DNA from 2 places in the Neomoorella humiferrea genome. Region 1 is predicted to be linked to the other one. Evidence: riboswitches for the same ligand, from Rfam matches in the RefSeq annotation. Region 1 holds a riboswitch; the other holds the start of a gene.
The links. A riboswitch is a leader RNA that binds a small molecule or an ion and turns the genes downstream of it on or off. The one in region 1 is predicted to bind cyclic di-GMP.

Region 1 (7,414 bases):
GATAAGGGCCTCCGGGCGGGTGTTTTATTACCAGCTGTCCGTTTATTACGGCCGCCCTGGGTGCCACGCCATTTTCCCCGGGTTGTTCAAGGGCTCCAGTCTTTAAAGATTCCACATGCAATCACTCCCCTCCACTTTGAGGGGTGCCTTTAAGGGTTTCTAAGACGCGAAAAAAGCCAATTATTTCCAGGTCATGGCGAATATTTGCGGGGATATGGGTAATTTTTAAAACGCGGTTCTGCCGGCTCAACAACCTGGCCTGGTTGAGAAGCATCCCGGCACCAGAGGAATCCATAAACTGCAGGTCCTTAAGAACTACCTCCACCACGGGAGCCTCCTGCCTTGCAATCTCTTGCTGCAGCTGGGCAACATTGCTGTAGTCCAATTCTCCCGCTACCAGCAGGGTGGCCTTTTCCTTTTCTTTATTTACCTTGATCTCCAACACACTCACCCCCCCTTTCCAGGTCTTTCTTAAGTATTACCAGGGTTACATCATCCCTTTGCTGCCTGCAGCCGGTAAAGGTAAACAAGTCATTTAAGATAACCTCCCGGAGTTCAACTGCATCCAGGCAAGTATTGGCGGCAACTATCTCTTCAAGGCGATTTAAACCATAATTTTGACCATTGGCATCGCGGGCTTCTACCAGGCCATCGGTATACAAGATAACTACATCGCCGCAAGACAGGACAACTTGTTCCGGTCGAGTACCCTGGTATTCTTCCAGGAAACCCAGGGCCACCCCCCTTACCCGGGGTACGTGGATATTACGGCCTGAAAATATTACCGGAGACGGGTGTCCGGCGCTGAGGCAGGTTAAACAATTATGCTGCCGTTCATAAGAAATAAGGCACAGGGTGGCAAAGGAACCGGCGCGATGCAGCCGCTTTCCTCCGATTGCAGCCAGCTGATTTATGATTTCCAATAGGGACAGATCTTTCCTGGTACAGGCATGTAAGATTGTACAAAGCTCCTTCATCTGCCCGGCGGCACGCATACCTTTGCCCATTACATCTCCGATAGCAACAATAAGTTGGTCTTCACCCAGGGGAATAAAATCAAAAAAGTCGCCGCCTTCCAGGTCTGCTGGAATACTACACCCGGCACCCTGTATACCGGCATGTATTATTTGTTTCCCCTTGCCACCGGTATCCAGGGACATTTAATATTCACCCCCGGTTACCTTGCTCTGATCGCTACAATCTAAAAGTTCTTCCATACCTACGAGCCGGAAAACTTCGGCAATCTCCGGACAGGGGTTAATAACCCGTACCTCACCCCCCTTCATTGACCACCGGCGCTGTATTTCTAATAAACCCCTGAGACCTGTAGAATCTATAAAGGATACCCCTGCCAGGTTTATTTCCAATTGCCGCTCTCCTTCCTGCACTTCTGCTGCTTGCTCCAGCTTGGCCAGTGTTTCCATGTCTAACTCCCCTTTAAGGTTTAAACAGCGCCCATTATCGCCCTTGGTCACAGTGATTGCCAGCATAATATCGCTCCTTCTCTTTCTTTACTTAAGAAGCTGGAGAACAGATTTCTTTATCTTCACCTGCTGATTGATGGAAATCCAGAACCAGGGTGGTTCCCCTGGAACCGGTAGTTAGATAAACTTTATCAGCATAATAAAGCATTAAAGTAAACCCGCAACCAAGAGAATTTTGGGTGGAGTAATGTCGCATTAAAGCCGCTTTGGGTAAATCTTTTATCTTAATTCCCTGGCCCTGGTCTTGAATAATTATCCGGATGGTCGCATCCGTCTGCCGGACCACCCATTCACCACCCGTAGCATGTTTTAAGGTATTGGTCAAAGCCTCCGTTAAAGATAAAGCCATGCCGTGCGCACGGGCGCTAAAAGCCGCGGGTAACAGACTGCATAACTTGTTGCGAGCCAAAGCTATGTCAGCAGCCTTGTTAACTACTCCCCTTGCCAGTTCCTTCCCCTGGGATAATACAGCTACCATTTCTTCTGAAGTCAAAAGCTGCAGGCGCCCATTGGTGACGGCAGCCACGGCTTCCCGGTAGGCCACCATCTCCTGGCGGCGCATCTGCCTTTCCTTTTCAATAATTTCGGTAAGATCAAAGGCCACCAGGCCCCCTGCCCGGGAGTCAAGGGGTATCCCGTGCAGGTCATAAATCCTTTTACCGTCTTCACTTACTATTACTTCCCGGCAATGGGTTCCCCGGTCTATTGCCTGGCGCATTAAATTTTCTATTGCCGGCAGGGGCAGTTCCAGGTCAGCCTGTCCTGTCAGATGGCGAAACCGCCCCTTTTCGTAACGCATCACCTTGCCCAACCGCATGGCGTTAAAAATCTCCGAGCTTTCTAACTCGGCACGCAGTCGTTCTTTAACCAGCTCCTGTAAATGGGCGGGAACTAATTGGGATACTTGCTCAATGAAGTCCCCGGTGCTATCCGTCAGCAAACGGTATTCTTCATTACCCAGGCGGCTGGCTGTTTCCTCACCCCGGTAAACAGCTAAAATGTCAAAAAGGTGGATGTTGCCCTTGCCCCTGGTGGGTACCCCTGCAACATCCAGGCTGAGATGCTGCTGTAAATAAATTCGATATTGACCGGGAACGGGAGCTTGGGTTTCCAGGCCCAGTTCCATGGTATTCAATACGAGGATACGGCCAGCATAACGTTTACCATCGGCGGCAACCAGGCTAATGCCTATGGGCACCGGTGGCTTCCGGCGTAAAGGGCCGGGACTCATGAAATAATCGCAATCGACGCAAGAACGATTTGGGGTCTTGCGGGTACACTGGCTACACTCCTGCACACCTGCCCCCCTCCACTGCTCTAGTTTTTAGTCAGGTTTAAAAATTCTCTTTCTCCCATAAAGAGAGGTTTTTCCTTTCTTTTCCCTTCTTGTAACTTATAAATGCTTAACACCAACTTGTCCAACCAGTGACTTTGGGCAATTATTAAAGGATGGGTAAGATCGCCGTAAATCTTAATTAACCTCGCGAGCCATTCTTTTTCTACTTCGATTTGCCTGGCAAGGGTGCGGGGTTCCTGGTAGGTTGCCGGTTCGTAGGTGGCCTTTTGCCTTAAGACGGTTAATATGTCCGGGTCAAATTGCAATCCTTTCCCGCTATGTATTTCCATCAGGGCTTCACTAATTGCAATCGCCTTACGATATGGGCGCGACGCCGTCATGGCATCCAAAGCGTCGGCGATGGTTACTATCCTGGCCAGCAGGGGGATCTGTTCATATTTAAGGCCGGCATAACCGTTTCCATTCCACCATTCATGATGGTAGCGAATAACTGCTACCACCTCATCGTTGCCCCCTCTTTGTTCCACCCAGTCGGCCCCATAGTCGGTATGCTTTTTCATCTGCCCCCATTCTGCCTCTGTCAGTGGCCCCGGTTTCGTCAATATCTCCAAACTTACATGCATTTTGCCGGCATCATGCAAGAGGGCACCCGTTAACACGTCCTGGCAATGACGGGCTTCTATTCCCAGCTCCATGGCTATCCTTAAGGCAAAGTTGGCCACCGCAGCTGAGTGTAAGTACAGGGCCGGCCAGTACCGGCGAATCTCTAGTAAAATTTTGGTAACCATATCCCTTTGCATAAACCCGCCCCCCGCCTTCCTTCCATCTAGAAATAGCAAAGGCAGCCACGAGCAATTTGCCTGGCTGCCCTTTAAACCCTTTAAAAGTTAAGGAAAAATTAAAAACCGACTTTAAAGTGGCAGCCTGGCAGTCATACCAACATAGTGGCTACAGACCCATGGCTTTGCGTCCCACCCTTTCGAGTGGTTTGCCCTTAAACACTTTAATTTATTTGCTTTAAGAGATAGATATCTCTTAGGGAACCCTGGGAGCGAGGGAGAAGGAACGGTGACGGTAGTCCAATCACCCCCGGATATTTCTCCCAAAAAATTACATGGAAATTTTCGTTCCTGGAGGTGTTATGGAAGGTAACAGTGGAGAGGTTGGAAGGAATGTTATTGGCAATAATTTTAAGGGGGCTAATAGAGGGGAGATCTTTTTCCAAATATTTACAATCAAGGCATATAATCCCCCCCCCCCCCCCCCCATTGGCTATTTTTGTTTTTTATGTTAATTTCTGTTATACACTTTGCCAGCACAGAAATTATCCTCCAATCAGTTGCTATAATATTTTTTATTCGACCTCGCTCAACAAATTCCTTCTCTTAGGAAAAAGTAATGTCAATTTACCCCTGCCGCAAATTGCTAGTTATCTTACCTTCTGAGTGCCCAGGGCCTTCTCCAGGTCAAGAATATGTTCCTGCTCCACTACGGCAATTTTCCTGATGACCTGGGCGACGTCGTACAATTTTAAGGCTTCCAGTTGTTCAATACGCTGCAGTTAACGGTTCGGGGCGTCATACTCGACCCCCAGTCCTGGCGCAACATTTCGACGTCATTGAGGGAGATTTTGATTTCCTGCACCTGGACCGTCGGGATGCCGCCAAGTTACTGGATTTTGTCACTCAGCTTTACGGCATGTTCGTGTTCATCCCGGGCATGCTGAAGCCCTTCATCAATAATGGCCACATACTGGGGAGCGGTAAGCATGCTGGCGTGCTGGATATACTGGATCATGGCTGCATATTCCCAGGACAGGTCCAGGTTGAGGAGCTTGATGATCTGCTCGATGGTCACGGGAACACTTCTATAGTTTTCCTAGCAAAGCTGCCCATGAAAGTTTATCCATATTTATAAAGGATGCCGAAGCCGCCGCGGGGATAACGCCAGTCGATGTTATCATGGGCACAGCCATAGCGGCAGGTGCCGCATTCCACACAACCCTCGTAGGCCGTTTCGATCCTCTCCTCCCTGTCATTCCAAACATATACCCGGGCCGGACAAATAAAGGTGCATGGCTTGCCTTCACAGTGACGGCAAACTTCCCGGTCTTTGATCCTTAAGTGAGGGTGTTTATCCGTCTGGTAGCGGTTGAGGAAAAGTTTATCTTCCAGGCGCATCATCCCATCACCTTCCAGAGGCGGTAAAGGTCCCCGGCCAGTTGTATACGGCTGCGTTCGGCCGTAATTTCCCTCCAAATGCGCTTCTGCTTTTCCCGCTTGGGTACATTGTCGACGGTCAAGAACTCCCTGGCCGCCCGGGAAAGGAGTTGGGGGTAAAGGATGAAAAAGTGGGGATTTTGGTCAAAGAAAAAGGGAGCATCTTGATACTTTTTTAGATCTTGCAAGACAAAGCTCTCCTCCAGCATATCTCGGTAGCGCGCTAGGGTGGCCGCGCTGTAGTCGCCCTTTTCCCGGGCGGCCAGGACGGCCTGCGCCGCCAGCAATCCGGAAGTCATGGCAAGATTCGACCCCTCGCGGTGGATGCCGTTGACCAGCATGGCGGCGTCGCCGACCACCAGAACGCCGTTACCATAGAGCCTGGGAATGGCCCGGTAGCCGCCTTCAGGAATCAGGTGGGCCTGGTATTCCCTAATCTCGCCGCCGCTCAACAACCGCCGGATCATGGGATGACTTTTTAAGTGCTCCAGGAGATCGTTGGGGTTTAAACGCCGCCGGATGAGGCTCGAAAGGAGAACACCCACCCCTACGGATAGGGAGTCTTTGTTGGTATAGATAAAGGCCGTGCCCATCATGCCCTTGGTGGCGTCTCCCAAAAGTTCGATGGTACAACCCTGGCCTTCTTCCAGGTTAAAGCGGTCTTCAATCTTTTCCCGGGGCAGAGCAATGATTTCTTTCACGGCTACAGCCAGCTGGTTGGTATTGGTGCCGTCTTTTTTCAGGCCTGCTTTTTGGGTTAAAAGGGAGTTGGCGCCTTCGGCGATTATTACCACATCGGCACGGACGTCACCTTCGGCCCGTCCCGTCTTCACCCCTACGACGCGGTCCTTCTCCCAGAGGAGGTCCTCGACAACGGTTTCATTGATCAAGAGGGCCCCGGCCGCCACAGCCTGTGCCGCCAGCCAGCGGTCGAAGCGGGCCCTTAAAACGGTAAAGGCGTTGTACGGCTCGGCGCCAAAGACAGTATTTTTATACCCCAGGGTCAGGGCCGCGTCATCAGTCAGCAACCACAAGCGCTGTTCAACCACCGGCCGCTCTAGGGGCGCCTCACGGTAAAACCCGGGAACCACCGCTTCGGTGGGGTGGCGGTAAAGGACCCCGCCCATAACGTTCTTGCTTCCCGGATGCTCGCCGCGTTCGAAAATAACTACCTCCACCCCGGCCCGGGCCAGGACAATGGCCGCCGCCAGGCCCGCGGGCCCGGCTCCGACTACGACTGCCTCAAACCTTAAAGCCATAATCTTGCCCCCTGCACACTTAATATGAACCGGAACCTTCCGCCCCGGGGGCTCTACCCGGCCCCGGTGCCGGATCCAGACGAAGACGAAATTCCGCCGTTAAAGCCGGAACTACTTCCCGGAAATCGCCGACGATGCCATAGGTGGCAATTTTAAAAATGGGGGCATCAGGGTCATTGTTAACGGCCACGATGACATCGGCGCCCTGCATACCCACCAGGTGCTGGATGGCCCCGGAAATGCCGATGGCAAAATAAATCTTCGGGCGCACCGTGACTCCCGTCTGTCCTACCTGATACTCCGGAGGCAGCCACCCGGCTTCTACCGCCGCCCTGGACGCAGCCAGGGTGCCGCCCAGGACACCTGCCAGTTCTTCCAGAAGGGCAAAATTCTCTTTCGACCCAACACCGCGCCCGCCGGCGACGATAATCTCCGCCCGATCGAGATAGACGGCTTTATTTTTTTCGGTAATAATTTCGATAACCTCGGCCCGGGCCTCATCTGCATCAAAGGTCACATCCACCCGCACCAGTTCGCCCCGGCGGCCCTCCCGGCGGGACGGCATGGGCATGACCCGTGGTCGCACCGTGGCCATCTGGGGGCGGTGACGGCGGCAGAGAATGGTGGCCATAACGTTGCCGCCAAAGGCCGGCCGAGTCTGCTCTAAAAACCGCGTCTCCGGCTGGATGGCGAGGCCGGTGCAGTCCGCCGTAAGCCCGGTGCCCAGGGCGGTGGCCACGGCTCCCGATAGATCCCGACCAAGGCTGGTGGCCCCTAGAAGAAGGATTTCCGGCTGGTATTCTTTAACAGCCTGGACCAGGGCGCGGGCATAAGGAGCTGTACGATAGAACTGAAGAACAGGATCCTCGATTAAGTAAACCTTGTCCGCGCCGTAAGCCCATACCTCGGATACCAGATGTTTTACTTCATGTCCTAAAAGTACACCGGCGAGTTCCCCCTCCAGGTTATCGGCCAGGGTACGCCCTGCTCCCAGCAGTTCCCAGGAAACGGGAGCGACTTCCCCCGCCAGCTGTTCAATAAAAACCCATACGCCTTGAAACTTGGACAAGGCTGTCCCTCCATTATCTGTCGGCTACGACCTTGGTCTTAACGAGCTTTTCTACAAGCGCCGCTGCCGCTTCCTGTGGTTTACCG
Region 2 (7,414 bases), 1.2 Mb from region 1:
ACCTGGCACATTTTCCAACTGAAGCCACCTAGCTGTTGTTCCCCAACTCCAGCTGCCGTCAGGAGGAGCACCCTGTCCGTAATAGTATTTTCCGCCCCAAGGGTTCTTGTCCTTCCACCTTTCCAGGTAGGGGCCGTTCCATGTAGACGGGGCACCCCCACTCCACTTATTTTTGTCCACAAGGCCAGGATCTACACCCCAATCTGTTGACGACGGCGGCCAAGTCCCGGTATCTGTATACGCATTCAGCACCGCTGCCTTAATCGCCTTATAATCCGCTTCCGCCGCCGCCACCTTGCCCTTTTCGATGGCCTTGAAGGCGTTGGGTGCGATGATGGCGGCCAGGATGCCGATGATGGCGATGACCACCAGAAGCTCGACAAGGGTGAAACCCCGCTGGTCCCGCGCCTTTTTCAGTCTCTGCCACATAAATAAATCAACCTCCTTGATTTTTTTGCCTGCGCTTTTTGCTTTCCTGCTGCCAGCCCGCCGGGGAAACCTACAAGTAAATCACCCCCCTCTTACCCGCATTATTATCCCCGATCTCAAACGCGGCAGGATGCAGAGTTATCCTGGCACTCCTCGACATTGAACCGCCGGCCAGGGCATTGTCATGAGGGCAGGCTGCTAGGATAGCCACCGGCAAAACGAGAAAAAAGATACCCCCGCGCCTCTACCTTATGCCGCCCAGCATCTGAAAGTAGGGCAGAAAGACCGAAATTACGATCACCCCCACAATGCCACCAAGCCCGACAATCAGGATTGGTTCTATGAGTGAGGCCAGGCGGGCCACGACCGCCTCCAACTCCTGCTCATAAAGAGTCGCCACTCGTTCTAGCATGGCATCCAGGGCCCCAGTTTCCTCGCCTACCGTAATCATCTCCACCACCATGGGAGGGAAGACGCCGCTCGCTTCCAGTGGAGTCGCCAGGCTCTGCCCATCGCGAACGCTTTCTGCCGCCCGCTCCACCGCGCCAGCCACCACAGCATTGCCCACCGTACGCCGCACTATTTCCAGGGCCAGCAGGACCGGTACACCGCTGTGCAGGAGGGTACCCAGGGTACGGCTGAAACGAGATAGAACCGCCTTATGATGCAGGGGACCGAAAATTGGTAAACGAAGGAACAAACGGTCGACCTGGTAGCGCCCCGCTGGCCTTTGCTGCCAGCGGTAAAACCCGTAACTGGCGCCGGCCAGGAAAAGGACCAGAAAAGGCCACAAGCGCCGTAACCCTTCACTTAGCCCCATAACCAGGCGCGTCGGCCAGGGCAAGGGCACCTGCAAGCTGTTCAACATGACCTGGAAGGAAGGCAGGACATAAGTCAGGAGAAAAATAACTACCAGCAGGGCAACCATGCTGACTATCGCCGGGTAGGTCAGGGCTGACTTGACCTTTTCCTCTACCTCATGTTCCCGTTCCAGGTGCCCGGCCAGGCGCTCCAGGGTCTCGTCCAGGGCCCCACCCAGTTCACCGGCCTCTACGGTGTGAATGAAAATAGGCGGGAAGACCCGGGGCTGCCGTTCCAGGGCCCGATAAAAGGCCTCCCCGGACTCCAGGTCCTGGAGAAGCATACCGATACTTTCTCGCAGAGAAGGATTTTCTGCCTGTCGCTGTAAAATATGCAAGGCCGTCACAATCGGCAGGCCAGCCCCCAGCATGGTCGCCAGCTGGCGGCTGAAGAGGGCCAGGTCGCGACGGGATACCGGACGCCGGAGAAGGCGCCGCCAGTCCCTCGCTGGGGTTACAACTGCCGGCCGGCAGTAAGTAATAAAAATCCCTTGCCGGCGCAGTTCCCTGATGGCCAGTTCCTGGCTTTCCGCTTCAATTGTCCCGCTAACTGCATTCCCCCTGGCATCCCTTCCCCGGTAGGCAAAATTCATGCTTTCCCTCCAAAATATAAATAGCCACCGGCAACAGGGAAAGATAGAACTCTTCCCCGGCAGCCCGGCGGCCATGGACAGCGTCTACAGGCCCGTAGCTTTGCGCCCCTGGCTTTCGCCAGGTTTGCCTTGAACGAGGATATATGGACATTAATTCGTCATAAAAAGGCAAGTTCCTGCTAATCCTGGCTCCGTTAACCATTGTTTAATTCTCTATCCGTTATTACCCCTCTGGTGACCAGCTGCCGCAGAGCCATGTCCATGGTCTGCATGCCGTAGCGGGCTCCCGTCTGCATGCTGGAAACAATCTGGTGGGTTTTACCCTCGCGGATCAGATTCTTGACAGCCGGGGTAGCAATCAGCACTTCCACGGCGGCGACCCGACCCTTCCTATCGGCCCGCGGTAAAAGCTGCTGGGTGATAACCCCTTCCAGGGTGTCAGCCAGCTGGATACGGACCTGTCCCTGCTGGTGGGGCGGGAAAACGTCAATGATCCGGTCCACGCTCTGGATGGCACTGCTGGTATGTAAAGTCGCCAGGACCAGGTGGCCCGTTTCCGCGGCCGTGATGGCCGTGGCAATGGTCTCCAGATCGCGCATCTCGCCGACCAGGATAACATCCGGGTCCTGACGCAGGGCGGCCCGCAGGGCACTGGCAAAGGAACGGGTATCTGAACCCACTTCCCGCTGGTTGACGATGCTACGGCGGTGCTGGTGCAGGTATTCGATGGGGTCTTCCAGGGTAATAATATGGCAGCTGCGTTCCCGGTTGATTTTATCCACCATGGCCGCCAGGGTGGTGGACTTGCCGCTACCCGTCGGCCCCGTCACCAGGACCAGGCCGTGCTGTCGTTCCGCCAGCTCGGCCACCACCGGCGGTAATCCCAGGGTTTCCAGGCTGGGTATTTCCCTGGGTATAAGGCGGATGGCTGCGCTAACGCTCCCCCGCTGGTGAAAGACATTGACCCGGAAACGGCTTACGCCGGGCAGGGAGTAAGCCAGGTCTATTTCTCCCCGCTCTTGCAATACCTCCCACCTCTCGCCCACCATAGGCCGTACCAGGGCGGCCGTCATCCCGGCATCAAGGGGCTCCCACTGGCGCTGAACCTGGAGTTCGCCGTGGACCCGGAAAACCGGCGGCAGGCCAACAGAGAGATGGACATCGGAGGCCCCGGCGGCAGCCGCCGCCCGTAGGATGGTTTCAATGTCGAACATTTTAATCCTCCCGGATAAAGCCAGGATAACAAACGCAAGGATTTTTAATAGCCAACTGCTACCAATGTTAATAAACAACGTATGGTGCCGGGCTAACTGCAAAGGGCAGGACTATGAATTCAAGATCAATGGAAGTATATGCCACCCGGGACAGTACAGTCTGGTCTTTACAAACCGCCCAGGGAAACACGCAGGACTTCACTTACCGTGGTAATTCCCTGGCGGACTTTTTCCAAGCCGTCCTCGATTAAAGGCACCATACCGGCAGCTACGGCCGCCTCTTTCAGAGTCATGGCCGGTGCCTTGGCGGTCACCAGGCTGCGGAGTTCTTCATTCATCACCAGTACCTCCTGGATGGCCGTCCGGCCGGCATAACCGGTAAAGCTGCAGCGCTGGCAACCCCGACCCCGCCAGAGTTCTTCTACTGCTGGCAGCCAGGTCTTTTCCAAAGACCCCGGTTCGGGCCGGTAAATCTCCCGGCAGTGGGGGCAGAGCCGGCGTACCAGCCGCTGGGCCACTACGCCGATAAGGGAAGAGTTGACCAGGTAAGGTTCAACGCCCATATCTAAGAGGCGGGTGACGGCCCCGGCAGCGTCATTGGTATGAAGGGTGCTGAACACCAGATGGCCGGTGGTCGCCGCCCGGACGGCGATGTCTGCCGTTTCCCGGTCGCGAATTTCTCCTACCATAATGATATCGGGATCCTGGCGCAGGATAGACCGCAGCCCGGAGGCAAAGGTCAAGCCTGCCTTGGGATTGACCCGCACCTGGTTGATGCCGGGCAGCAGGTATTCTACCGGGTCTTCAATGGTAATGATGTTTTTTTCCGGCGAGCTTAAAATGTTAAGGGTGGCATAGAGGGTCGTCGTCTTACCGCTACCAGTGGGACCGGTAATGAGGAGCATGCCGTAGGAACTGTGGATGAGATTCTCAAAGCGTTCTTTTATGGCCGGCAAAAATCCCAGGTCGTCCAGGGAGAGGAGCATGGCCTCCTGGTCCAGCAAGCGCAGAACGATCTTTTCCCCGTAAACTGTGGGCAGGCTGGAAACCCGCAGGTCGACGTTGCGTTTACCCAGGGTAAACTGAAATCGACCGTCCTGGGGAAGGCGCTTTTCGGCAATATCCATGCCCGCCATGATCTTGATCCTGGAGATCAGGCTGCTTAGAACCCCCAGGGGCAGGCGGGTTAACTCCCGCAGCAGGCCATCCACCCGCAGGCGTACGCGCACCTCCCCCTCCTGGGGTTCGATGTGGATATCGCTGGCCCGCATCTGGATTGCCTGCTGGATAAAGCTGTTAACCAGCCGTACAGCCGGTGCCCCTTCGGTACCGCCGGCACCGGGAGCTTCCAGGGCAGCGGCGGCCGCCTCGCTCATGCTGGCAGCAGTTTCCTTCTGCCAGAACCTGCTCAAAGCCTCTTCAATTTCCCTTTCAGCAGCTATAGCCGGCATGATCTCCTTGCCGGTAGCCAGGCGCAGGTCGTCCAGGGCCAGCAGGTTCAAGGGGTCGGCCATGGCTACCAGGAGACGGTTACCGTCCAGGCGAATGGGAATGGCCTGGTAGCGCCGCGCCAAGCCCTCCGGCACCAGACGCACCACCTCCGGGTCCAGGTGGTAGTCGGCCAAGACGACTTTGGGAATGCCCAGCTGAAATTCCAGGACTTCCAGGATGCTCTCTTCGGTGATGAAACCCAGCCGCACCAGTACCCTTCCCAGGCGTTCGCCGGTACGCTTTTGTTCCCGCAAGGCCTCCTCTAGCTGGGCCGGGGTGATCATCCCGGCCGCAATTAAAAGATCCCCCAACCGCCGCCGGGTATCCATCTTGCTCCCCTCCCGCAACATTCATTCTTTAGCAGGCGAGGGTGGCTAACCTCCGGAAATTCCTCAGCAAATAACCGCCATAATCTCCTCTAAACTAACCGGGGTAACCTGCACCCTGCCCAGCCGTTCCGGCAGGACCATGCGCAGCTGGCCCTGGCGGACTTTTTTATCATGGCCCAGGGCCGCCTGGAAAGCAGCAGGTTCGACGGCCGGCAAATCAACCGGCAGGCCCGCCCGCTGCAGCAACCGCACCAGGCGGTTGGTTTCCTCTTCCGAAAACATTCCCCGCCGGACGGCCAGGCGGGCGGCAGCTACCATCCCCATGGCCACGGCTTCACCGTGACGGTAGGCGGCAAATCCTGTTACGGCTTCTACGGCATGACCGATGGTGTGGCCAAAATTTAAAATAGCCCGCAACCCACTTTCCCGCTCATCCCGGGAAACTATTTCTGCTTTCAGGGCACAGGAGCGCAAAACGATGGTTTCCAGGACACCTTCTTCTCCATTCAGGGCGCCTTCCAGGTGATCCTCCAGGTAGGCAAAAAAGCCGGCATCCATGATCACACCATACTTAATGACTTCTGCCAGGCCGGCCCGGACTTCCCGCGGCGGCAGGGTGGCCAGGGTTGCCAGGTCGGCTATGACGGCCGCCGGCTGGTAAAAGGCGCCGATGAGGTTCTTACCCCGGGGATGGTTGACGGCCACCTTACCCCCTACGCTGGCGTCCACCTGGGCCAGGATAGTGGTGGGAATCTGGATAAAAGGAACCCCACGTAGCCAGGTGGCGGCGACAAACCCCGCTACATCTCCGACCACGCCGCCGCCCAAGGCCATGATGGCTGCCCCGCGCTCGATACCGGCTGCCAGGGCAGCATCATATAGTTCAGCCGCAACTTTAAGGGTTTTGGCCTCCTCCCCGTCGGGAACCAGGGCGAGATGCGGCTGAAAACCGGCTGCTTTGAGGCTTTGCTCCAGGGTGGGCCAGTAATGGCCAGCTACAATGGCATTGCTTACCACCAAGCAGGGAGCGGCCAGGTCCAGGTTTTTAAGCAGGGATCCGGTTTGCTTTAACAGCCCGGAGCCACATATAATTTTATAACTACGTTCACCCAGGTCTACTTTAAGTTCGCCAGCCATAATTTTAAAGCCTCCTTTATTTCTCCGGCCACGGCGGCTGCGTTTTTGCCATCTGTCTCAACATAAACGTCGGCAAAGGCATAATAGGGCTCGCGGTGCTTGATGAGTTCTGCCACCTCTTCCTGGCGCCGGCCCTGGAGGAGGGGGCGGTCCCCGGTCACTCCGGCCCGCTGCAGGGCCGTTTCCAGCCCTACCTGGAGCCAGACGACTTTGTTGCCTTCCCGCAGGCGCTGGACATTGACTCCGGAAAGGACGGCCCCCCCGCCGGTGGCGATAACCACCCGCCGGGATGCGGCTGCCCGGGCAACTGCCGCCTGCTCCAGTTCCCGGAAATATTGCTCTCCGTAGCGGGCAAAAATTGCTTTAATAGACAAACCGGCATCCTCTTCGATCATGGTGTCGGTATCCAGGAAAGGCCAGCCCAGGCTGGCTGCCAGAATCTTCCCTACTGTTGTTTTGCCGCTACCCATAAAGCCGATCAAAACAATATTACACGGCATGGTGTCAGCCTTCCCCCTTTCCTTGCCATGGGTTCGGCCGTCCTTTGCTTTCTCTCCCCGGGCCTTCCATTAAATACTGCCGGTAAGCGGCCATTCGCCCTTGGATTTCCGGCAAATAATCGCCCCCGAATTTTTCCAGCACGGCCCCGGCCAAGACCCAGGCCACCGCCGCCCAGGCCACCACTGCTGCCGCCGGGACGGCACAGACGTCAGAACGTTCAACTGCCGCCGTGACAGGTTTCTTGGTTAGGAAATCAACACTGGGCAGGGGTTGCATCAGGGTGGGGATAGGCTTCATGGCTGCCCGCAGGACAAGATTTTCGCCATTGGTCATGCCGCCTTCCAGGCCGCCGGCGCGGTTGGTGGGATGGTAAAAGCCGCGCCCTTCGCGGTAGGCGATGGCATCGTGGGCCTGGCTTCCCGGAATACTTGCAAGCTCAAAACCGGCTCCGATTTCTACCCCTTTGATGGCCGGGATGCTCATTAAAGCCTGGGCCAGGCGGCCGTCTAGGCGCCGGTCCCAGTGAACATGGCTGCCCAGCCCGGCGGGAACCCCGGTTGCCAGGACTTCCACCACCCCTCCCAGGGTATCCCCCTTTTGCCGGGCTTCTTCAATAGCGGCTACCATGGCCCGGCTCGCTTCCGGGTCGGCACAGTAGACGGGCGACTCCCATGCCTGCCGGGCGGCACTCAATTCTACCGCCCCTTTGACTGCAACCGGTCCGATCCGGACCACATGGGCCGCCAGTTCAATCCCCAGTTCTTTGAGCAACGCAGCAGCCGCAGCCCCGGCCGCCACCCTGGCAGCCGTTTCCCGGGCACTGGCCCGTTCCAGGATATTGCGCAGGTCCGCCTGGTGGT

Region 2: linked by a shared signal. The riboswitch ahead of MHFGQ_RS08205 (type II secretion system F family protein) and the one ahead of MHFGQ_RS00350 (HD domain-containing phosphohydrolase) in region 1 are both predicted to bind cyclic di-GMP.

What each region holds. Positions count from the first base shown of each region.
Region 1 covers NZ_CP136419.1:55,294-62,707, reverse strand. Annotated here, with positions in the region: gene MHFGQ_RS00375 (DUF342 domain-containing protein) at 1-115, opposite strand, end outside; gene MHFGQ_RS00370 (STAS domain-containing protein) at 122-445, opposite strand; gene MHFGQ_RS00365 (PP2C family protein-serine/threonine phosphatase) at 423-1,160, opposite strand; gene MHFGQ_RS00360 (STAS domain-containing protein) at 1,161-1,490, opposite strand; gene MHFGQ_RS00355 (ATP-binding protein) at 1,516-2,781, opposite strand; gene MHFGQ_RS00350 (HD domain-containing phosphohydrolase) at 2,802-3,581, opposite strand; cyclic di-GMP riboswitch class I at 3,697-3,784, opposite strand; gene MHFGQ_RS00345 (ferritin-like domain-containing protein) at 4,450-4,638, opposite strand; gene MHFGQ_RS00340 (4Fe-4S dicluster domain-containing protein) at 4,683-4,961, opposite strand; gene MHFGQ_RS00335 (FAD-dependent oxidoreductase) at 4,961-6,259, opposite strand; gene MHFGQ_RS00330 (electron transfer flavoprotein subunit alpha/FixB family protein) at 6,279-7,328, opposite strand; gene MHFGQ_RS00325 (electron transfer flavoprotein subunit beta/FixA family protein) at 7,342-7,414, opposite strand, start outside.
Region 2 covers NZ_CP136419.1:1,575,985-1,583,398, forward strand. Annotated here, with positions in the region: gene MHFGQ_RS08200 (prepilin-type N-terminal cleavage/methylation domain-containing protein) at 1-429, opposite strand, end outside; gene MHFGQ_RS08205 (type II secretion system F family protein) at 674-1,882, opposite strand; cyclic di-GMP riboswitch class I at 1,938-2,021, opposite strand; gene MHFGQ_RS08210 (type IV pilus twitching motility protein PilT) at 2,077-3,096, opposite strand; gene MHFGQ_RS08215 (GspE/PulE family protein) at 3,264-4,916, opposite strand; gene aroB (3-dehydroquinate synthase) at 4,980-6,053, opposite strand; gene MHFGQ_RS08225 (shikimate kinase) at 6,032-6,553, opposite strand; gene aroC (chorismate synthase) at 6,558-7,414, opposite strand, start outside.